4 regions of the Bradyrhizobium tunisiense genome follow, and region 4 is predicted to be linked to each of the others. Evidence: predicted binding sites of a transcription regulator. Region 4 holds the regulator's gene; each other region holds the start of a gene.
The links. Region 4 encodes PhoB, which activates phosphate uptake and scavenging genes when phosphate is short. Its sites were predicted from a motif close to TGTCATNNANCTGTCAT; they were not measured.
Positions count from the first base shown of each region.

Region 1: phnF (phosphonate metabolism transcriptional regulator PhnF) is a predicted target of PhoB. The motif match lies at 864-880, and genes of this name have one in related genera.
Region 2: ACFDR6_RS00480 (YdcH family protein) is a predicted target of PhoB. The motif match lies at 1,043-1,059, and genes of this name have one in related genera.
Region 3: ugpB (sn-glycerol-3-phosphate ABC transporter substrate-binding protein UgpB) is a predicted target of PhoB. The motif match lies at 1,064-1,080, and genes of this name have one in related genera.

Region 1 covers NZ_JBHLEV010000001.1:689,187-691,383, forward strand. The annotation lists gene phnH (phosphonate C-P lyase system protein PhnH) at 1-327, opposite strand, end outside; gene phnG (phosphonate C-P lyase system protein PhnG) at 332-757, opposite strand; gene phnF (phosphonate metabolism transcriptional regulator PhnF) at 915-1,646, shown strand; gene phnE (phosphonate ABC transporter, permease protein PhnE) at 1,820-2,197, opposite strand, start outside.
Region 2 covers NZ_JBHLEV010000001.1:99,773-101,969, reverse strand. The annotation lists gene ACFDR6_RS00495 (hypothetical protein) at 1-148, opposite strand, end outside; gene ACFDR6_RS00490 (hypothetical protein) at 268-486, opposite strand; gene ACFDR6_RS00485 (YdcH family protein) at 611-817, opposite strand; gene ACFDR6_RS00480 (YdcH family protein) at 1,146-1,325, shown strand; gene ACFDR6_RS00475 (NAD(P)/FAD-dependent oxidoreductase) at 1,429-2,197, opposite strand, start outside.
Region 3 covers NZ_JBHLEV010000001.1:1,233,048-1,235,244, forward strand. The annotation lists gene ACFDR6_RS05730 (CaiB/BaiF CoA transferase family protein) at 1-912, shown strand, start outside; gene ugpB (sn-glycerol-3-phosphate ABC transporter substrate-binding protein UgpB) at 1,135-2,197, shown strand, end outside.
Region 4 covers NZ_JBHLEV010000001.1:842,450-844,646, forward strand. The annotation lists gene ACFDR6_RS04040 (GcrA family cell cycle regulator) at 210-722, shown strand; gene phoB (phosphate regulon transcriptional regulator PhoB) at 952-1,659, opposite strand; gene phoU (phosphate signaling complex protein PhoU) at 1,683-2,197, opposite strand, start outside.

The DNA of each region.
Region 1 (2,197 bases), 150 kb from region 4:
CGGAAGCTCCGCACCATCGCCGATCAGCGCGAAGCTCGCGATCGAGGAATCCTGCACCACCGGCGCGCCGGTGTGGAATTTCAGCCATTTCACCAAATCCGGGCTCTCCGCCATGCGCGCATCGAGCCAGAGCGGCGTATCATGGTCGAACAGCGTCAGCGCGATCGCGGCGGTGCCGCGCATCATCCTGTCGGGCGCCCCCGCTCCCGGCACGATGCGCCGGACCGAGCCGGGCCGCGCCATCGCGTCCATCACCGAGCGAAAAGTCGATTGCGCCGATAGCACCTTGTCGACGAAACCCGGCGGCAGTTCCGCAATCGTGGTCATGATCTCACCCCTCACCGCGCACCATGGTGTAGAAATCAACCTTCGTCGCGGCGGTCTCGGCCGCCGCCTGCTTGCGGCGAATCATAAGCTGCTCGCGCAACGGCGCGATAACGTCCCGTTCGACCGCTCTGCCGAAATCCCTGGACTGCACCAGCGCATCGCACAGAGCGATCAGCCGCGCCTTCTCACCGTCCCGCCCGAGCGTGTAGCCGAAGCCGACCTCGCCGCTTGCAAGCCGGACCGCCGCGCGCGAGACCGTGGCTTCGCCGAGATTGAAGGGCGCGCCGTCGCCGCCGGCCCGGCCGCGCAGCATGACGAGGCCGTTTTCGGGGGCGCGCAGATCCTGATGGGCCGGCAGAGCCGAGTTCAAGCCCAAGTCGCGGAGGCGGGCGGCGATCTCGCCCGCCTCCGCGTGCGCCAGCACGGCCATGGCGGCCTTGCGCTGGGCTTTCTGGTCGTTGTGCTGCGTCACCGATTCACCGAACTTGCCGATTCTAAGTTGTCTATGATAATAGACAACTTCATAAGTGAGCGCCATGACTGTTTCGTGACAAAACCGTGATTTCTGGGCTAGGCTGACCGGCGATATGAGCATGCAAGACACTGCGTCGTCGGGCGTTGCGCTGTGGCGCCTCGTTGCCGACGGCATCGAGCGCGGCATCGCCGACGGCCGCTTTGCGGCCGGCGACAAATTGCCGGGCGAGATGGAGATCGCCGAAACCTATCGCGTCAATCGCCACACCGTGCGGCGTGCGCTGGCGGCCCTTGCGGAGCGCGGCCTGGTGCGGGCCGAGCGGGGCAGCGGAACCTATGTCGAGGCGCAGAAGCTCGCCTATCCCTTGCGTTCGCGTACCCGCTTTTCCGAGATCGTCGGCGCCGAGGGACGCGAACCGCATGGCCGGCTGATCGAGGCAACGGAGGACGTCGCGACGCGCGAACTGGCGCGGGAGCTCGGATTGAAGACCGGCGCGCCCTTGGTGCGGATCGAGGCCATCCGCCTCGCCGATCGCACGCCGATCTGCGTCTCGACCACCTGGCTGTCGGCCGTGCTGTTTCCCGACGCGGGCGCCGTGTTCGCCGCGACGCGCTCGATGACGAAACTGCTCGAACATTTCGGCGTGCGCGACTATCGCCGCGGCGCGACCCGGATCACCGCCGGCATCGTGGACGCGACCGATGCGGCCCGGCTCGATCTCGCGCTGGGACGCCCGATCCTGGTGGTCGACGCGACCGACCACGATCTGGCCGGCAAGCCGCTGATGACCAAGCATTCGCGCTTCGCCGCGGAGCGGGTGGAGTTTCTGGTGGAGAACGGGTGACGTGACCGCTTCTTCCCCCTCTCCCCTTGTGGGAATGGGTGGCTCGCCGCAATTGCGGCGAGACGGGCGAGGGGTTCTCTCCGCGAGCGAATCTCTCGCGCCGAACTTGCGGAGACAGACCCCTCATCCGGCGGTTCGCGCCACTTTCTCCCACAGGGGGAGAAGGAAAGAACTCAGGCTACCGCGCGCCTTCCGATGATCGCAAAGCGCAGCTTGCCCGAGATGAAGTCGATCGCGGCGACGGCGACCAGGATCATCAGGATCAAGAACGACACTTTCTGCCATTCCAGCACGCGGATCTGCTCGGCGAGTTGGAGACCGATGCCGCCGGCACCGACGATCCCGATGATGGTGGCCGAACGCGTGTTGGATTCGATGAAGTACAACACCTGGCCCGCGATCACGGGCAGCACCTGTGGTAACAGGCCGAAGCGGATCTCGTGCAGCGCGCTCCCGCCGGAGGCGCGAATGCCTTCGACCTGTTTCTGGTCGGCACCTTCGATCGCCTCCGAGAACAATTTGCCAAAGGCGCCGAAATCCGCCACCGCAAT
Region 2 (2,197 bases), 740 kb from region 4:
CGCCGATATGGCCTGCACCCCGCGATAAGATCTCGGCGCGCCGCAACGCGGCCGTCGAACTCTGGCATTCTTCCGCTGCGCCAGCGACAGGCGAGCCGTCGGCATCGATCAAAAAGGGCATTGCAACGTAATAGGTCACGTCCGACATGGCGTTGCTCCGGTGGAGCATGATCCGGACCCGAAGGGCCGCGTCAGCGAACAGTGTGAAGCGGTTTCCTGTCAGGATCATGCTTAGAACAGAAGCGCGATCTCATCGCGCTTCGAAACTCAGGCGGCGCTGCTCCTGCTCCGCATCTTGCTGCGTGAGGCGTCCGGGATGCAGCCGGCGGAAATCGCCGCCTGCAATTCTTCCAGCTCTGCTTCCAGGTATTCGTTGGCCATGATCAGCGCCTTGATGGTGCTGCGCAGATTGCCATCGCACATCGCGATCGCCTGATCGCAGGCTTGTTCATAATGGCTGTTGTCGAGAAGGGCGGTTGCCGACATCTGCGTTGTCCTTGTCAATTGTTCTGGGCGTTTCCTGGAGGCGCCGGGGTGCCCAAATGTTCCTATTTTGTTCTTTTCGAGTCAAGCGGATTCATGTGGCGGGAGCCGCGAAGCCGCTCACGGATCAGGCGATGATGTCCGGCGTAATCTGGTCTTCGATGAACGCGATGCGGTCACGCAACAACAGCTTGCGCTTCTTCAAACGCTGCAGCCGCAACAGGTCGGGGGCGGGCGATTGATGCAGTGCATCGATTGCCGCATCGAGATCTCGGTGTTCCTGCTGCAACCGGGTGAGCTCGGCTTCGAGCTCACGCTCGTCTTCATTGGTCATGTCTGCGGTGGCCGAAAACCGATGGCGTGAGACTAAGGCTGTGGATGCCCTGTGGAAATTATCGTCCTTGCGCGGCGTGACCGCAAGCGATCTGCAACCCTCGCTCGTCGATCTCCCGCAACATATTTCTGCAGGGCGCTGAGGTGCCGCGCAAGCGCATTGATATCATGGATTTTTCCCGCGCGGTTCCCTTACTCACGCTTCGTTACATATGAATTTTCAAAAATGAAGCTGCGATGACGGATACCCATCGACAGAACGAATCGGTGATGTAGACTTCGTTGTCCGGATCGAATCCTGAGGTTCAACCCTACCGAGGAGGTTTCGAATGACAATTCAGGCACATCTCGTTGAATTGGAGCGGAAGCACAAACTTCTCGAAAACGAATTGCACGAAGCTCTCGTGCACCTTTCAACAGACGACCTGCAAATTGTTGAGTTGAAGCGCCGGAAGTTGATGGTCAAGGACCAGATCGAGCGTCTGAGGCACGGCGACACGCTCCACTAGTAACCCCCGTAACAGCGTAGAGTTGATCGTACCCTCGCAGGGATGAGAGCCTTTGCGCTCATCCCTGCGGCAAGGTGCACACCTTGCAAAGATCCTTGCGCGATTAGATGTTTGCGAGCTCGGCGACGTGATCGGCGATCGCGAGCGACGACGTCAGTCCCGGCGATTCGATACCGAACAGATTGACCAGGCCTGCCACGCCATGGTCGCGCGGGCCCTGCATCAGGAAGTCCTGCGTCGCCACTGCGGGCGGCACGATCTTCGGCCGAATTCCTGAATAGCTCGGCATCAATGCACCGTCGGGAAGTGTCGGCCAGTATCTGCGGATCGCCGGATAGAAGCGCTCGGCGCGTGAGGCGTCGACCTCGTAATTGATCGTCTCGATCCACTCGACGTCGGGGCCGAAGCGCGCCTGTCCTGCCATGTCCAGCGTCAGATGCACCCCCAACCCGCCTGGTTCGGGCACCGGGTAGATCAGGCGCGAGAACGGCGCCTTGGCATTGCAGCTGAAGTAGTTTCCCTTCGCGAGGTAGGCTGGCGGAATCCGGTCCAGCGGCATGCCCTCGATGTTGCGTGCCACATTCGTCGCCGAGAGCCCCGCCGCGTTGACGAGGAGGCTGCATTGCAGCGTCATTGGCGCTTCGCCGCCGGCTTCGATTTCGACGAGGCCGTTCGCTGCCTTGGCGCGGATCAGCGGGGTGTGAAACGCGAAGGCCGCGCCTGATGCCTCGGCTTCGCCGCGCAGCGAGAGCATGTAGGCGTGGCTGTCGATGATGCCCGTCGACGGCGACAGCAGCGCGGCATCGCAGGCGAGCGCCGGTTCCAGCGTGCGTGCCGCCTCGCCTGTGAGCAGCTGCATGTCGAGCACGCCA
Region 3 (2,197 bases), 390 kb from region 4:
GAGAATTTCAAGCCGGGTACGCTGGAGAAATGGGGCATCGGCAACGAGGTGCTGCGCGAGAAATTCCCGCGCCTCGTGCACTGCCGGATCTGCGGCTTCGGTGCCGACGGCCCGCGCGGCGGCAATCCCGGCTATGACGCCATCATCCAGGCCATGACCGGCATGATTGCGGCGACCGGCTCGCCCGAGAGTGGGCCGATGCGGATCGGCGTGCCCCTGGTCGACATCGGCACCGGCCTCTATGCCGCGATCGGCATCCTGATGGCGCTGTCGGAGCGGCAGCGCTCCGGCAAGGGCCAGTTCCTGGAGACCACGCTGTACGAGACCGGCCTTGCCATCATGCATCCGCACACCGCGAATTATTTCATGCATGGCAAGCCGCCCTCGCTCACCGGCAACGAGCATCCCAACCTCGTGCCCTACGCGATCTTCCCGACCAAGACCGACGACATCTTCATCGGCGTCGGCAACGACGGCACCTTCCGCAAGCTCGCCAAGGAGATCGGCAAGCCCGAGCTGGGAACCGATCCGCGCTTTGCCCGCAACAAGGACCGCATCGCCAATCGCGAGGCGTTGCGCGCCGAGCTCGCCGCGGTGTTCAGCCAGCACGAGGCCGAGCCGCTGTGCAACCGCCTGCTCGCCGCCGGCCTCCCCGCAGGGCCCGTGCAGAAGATCGACCAGGCGCTGACGAACCCTCACACGATCGCGCGCGGCGATATCATCGAGAAGGATTGGTACAAGGGCGTCGCCTCGCCGATCCGGCTCGGCCGCAGCAAGCCGAGCCTGCGCCGGCTGCCGCCGAAATTCAGCCAGCACTCGGCAGAGGTCCTGGGCGAGTTCGGCTACTCCAAGGCCGAGATCGACGCGATGGTCGAAAAAGGCACCGTCTGCGGCCCCGAGCGCAAGCGCTAGGGGCCCATCGCCTTCCTCCGAACGAACGATGCCGCACTGCGGCGTGCGCACGCATGTGCAGCGCGAACGGATTTGGCTACCTGCTCCGTCTTCGCCTATTTGACGACTTCCCTTTTCGAGCGCTTGCCGCTTTCGTTTCTCCCGCTTACACAGTCATGTGAACGTCATATGGCGCTGCTAGCGCAAGCGCTTCTTTAGTGACGGGCAAGGGAGGTTTTCTTGATGGGTCTTCGACATTTTGGTGCGGCTGCCGCACTCGCATTCACAGTTGGCCTGACGGCCTCGCCGGCCTTCGCTGTGACGGAAATCCAGTGGTGGCATGCGATGACCGGCGCGAACAACGACGTCATCGTCAAGCTTGCCAACGACTTCAACACGTCGCAGAGCGACTACAAGGTGATCCCGACCTACAAGGGCAACTACGCCGACACGATGAACGCCGGCATCGCGGCGTTCCGCGCCGGCAACGCGCCGCACATCATGCAGGTGTTCGAGGTCGGCACTGCCACGATGATGTCCGCCACCGGCGCCGTGAAGCCCGTCTACAAGCTGATGGCCGAGACCGGCGAGAAGTTCGATCCAAAAGCCTATCTGCCTGCGATCACCGGCTACTATTCGACCTCGAAGGGCGAGATGCTGTCCTTCCCCTTCAACTCGTCGTCGACCGTGATGTGGGTCAATCTCGACGCGCTGAAGAAGGCCAATGTCGAGATTCCCAAGACCTGGCCTGAGGTATTCGACGCGGCCAAGAAGCTGAAGGCGGCCGGCAGCGCCACCTGCGGCTTCTCCAACTCCTGGGTCACCTGGGTCAATCTCGAGCAGCTCTCCGCCTGGCACAACGTGCCGCTCGCCAGCAAGGCCAACGGCCTCGACGGCTTCGACACCGTGCTCTCCTTCAACGGGCCGCTCCAGGTCAAGCATCTCGAAAATCTGGTCGAGCTCCAGAAGGACAAGACCTACGATTATGCCGGCCGCACCAACACCGGCGAAGGCCGCTTCACGTCGGGCGAATGCCCGCTCTACCTGACGTCGTCCGCCTTCTTCGGCAACGTCAAGGCGCAGGCCAAGTTCGCCTTCACCGCGGTCCCGATGCCCTACTATCCCGACGTGAAGGGCGCGCCGCAGAACTCGATCATCGGTGGCGCCTCGCTCTGGATGATGGGCGGCAAGTCGGCCGACGAATACAAAGGCGTGGCGAAATTCCTGACCTTCCTCTCGGACACCGATCGCCAGGTCTTCATCCACAAGTCCTCGGGCTATCTGCCGATCACCAAGGCTGCCTATG
Region 4 (2,197 bases):
CACGCCATATTGTAGCGTTTGGATTGTCAGATACGACATCTCGTGCAGCGGTTCTGATCCCAAGAGTCCTCATGTACCGGCGTAAACGTTCGGGCGTCAGTGGCGCGCCCGGCGAGCCTTAAGGGATTCTGACGACACGGGTTTTTGAAGGCTTAGGCATTCGCTGCAAGGCCCCAGGATGGTTGGCCGGCAGCGAGGGAAAGGGTGCAATGACGGTTTTGACCTGGTCCGATGATCGCGTCGAGCAGCTGAAAAAGCTCTGGGAGGCCGGACTTTCGGCCAGCCAGATCGCAGCAGAGCTCGGCAATGTGACCCGCAATGCCGTGATCGGCAAAGTGCACAGGCTCGGTCTGTCCGGCCGTGCCAAAAGCCCTTCATCGGCAGCACCCCGGCCGCGCAAGGCGCGTCCCGCGCAGCACATGATGCGGGTGACCCGCCCCATTGCGCGCGGCAACACCGCGCTGGCGCAGGCCTTCGAGGTCGAAGTGGAGGCCGAACCGGTCACCTACGACAACGTGGTGCCGATGAGCCAGCGGCTGTCGCTGCTGGAGCTGAACGAGGCGACCTGCCACTGGCCGGTCGGCGATCCCTCGAGCCCGGATTTCTTCTTCTGCGGCGGCAAGGCGCTCTCCGGCCTGCCCTATTGCGCCCAGCACTCGCGCGTGGCGTATCAGCCCGCAGCGGACCGCCGTCGTGCACCGGCCAAGCCGAGCACGCGGTAAGTTAGCTGATTTGCTGACTGCAACGACGGCTGCCGTAGCGCGACGGCGCCTCAACCAACTCGGTGTCGTCCCCGCGAACGCGGGGAGCCATAACCACAGGGCGCAGATGTTGCGCTAGACGGTCACTCCGAGTCTTCGCCAAACCACGCCCTGTGGTTATGGGTCCCGGATCAGCGCTTCGCTTGTCCGGGACGACACTGAGTGTGTCGCCAGAATTTCCCAGAACCCCTTACGTCTGCTCCGCCTTCGCGAAGCGATCATCGAGCGCATAGCCCGCGCCGCGGACGGTGCGGATCGGGTCCTGCTCGCGGCCGAGATTGAGCAGCTTGCGCAGGCGGCCGATATGGACGTCGACGGTGCGCTCGTCGATGTAGATGTCGCGGCCCCAGACGCTGTCGAGCAGCTGCTCGCGCGAGAACACGCGGCCGGGATGCTCCAGGAAGAACTCCAGCAGCCGGTATTCGGTCGGTCCGAGATCGATCGGCCGGCCCGAGCGCGCCACGCGGCGCTTGTCGCGGTCGAGCTCGATGTCGCCATAGGCGAGCACGGTGGCTAGCCGCTCGGGACTGGCGCGCCGCAGGAGGCCCTTCACGCGCGCCAGGAGCTCCGGCACGGAGAACGGCTTCACGATGTAGTCGTCGGCGCCGGTCGCAAGGCCACGTACGCGCTCGCTCTCCTCGCCGCGCGCGGTGAGCATGATGATCGGCAGTTGCTTGGTCTCGGGACGGGTGCGCAGGCGGCGGCACAGCTCGATGCCCGACAGGCCGGGCAGCATCCAGTCGAGCACGATCAGGTCGGGAATGTGCTCCTTGAGGCGGGTGTCGGCGTCGTCGCCGCGCATGACCGTCTCGACGTCATAGCCGTCGCCTTCGAGGTTGTAGCGAAGAAGCTCGGTGAGAGCTTCCTCGTCCTCAACCACCATAATGCGTGCGCCCATGGTGTCGTCGCTCCTTGAGGTCTTCAGCTATTCGGGATCGTCGTGGCGAAGTTGGTCATGTCCCCCTTCGGCCGCTTGTCGGTGATCGCCTGGCCCTCGATCATGTAGAACACGGTCTCGGCGATGTTGGTGGCGTGGTCGCCGATCCGCTCGATGTTCTTGGCGCAGAACATCAGATGGATGCAGAACGAGATGTTGCGCGGATCCTCCATCATGTAGGTGAGGAGCTCGCGGAACAGCGAGGTGCAGATCGCGTCGACTTCCTCGTCGCCCTTCCACACCGCCATCGCCGCCGGCAGATCGTGCGCGGCGTAGGCGTCCAGCACCGACTTGACCTGCTGCTGAACGAGGTCGGTCATGTGCTCCAGGCCGCGGAACAGTTTCAGCGGATGGAAATCCGTCTCCAGCGCGGCGACGCGCTTGCCCATGTTCTTGGCGAGGTCGCCGATGCGCTCGAGGTCGGTCGCAACGCGCATGGCGCCGACGATCTCGCGCAGATCGACCGCCATCGGCTGACGGCGGGCGATGGTGAGCACGG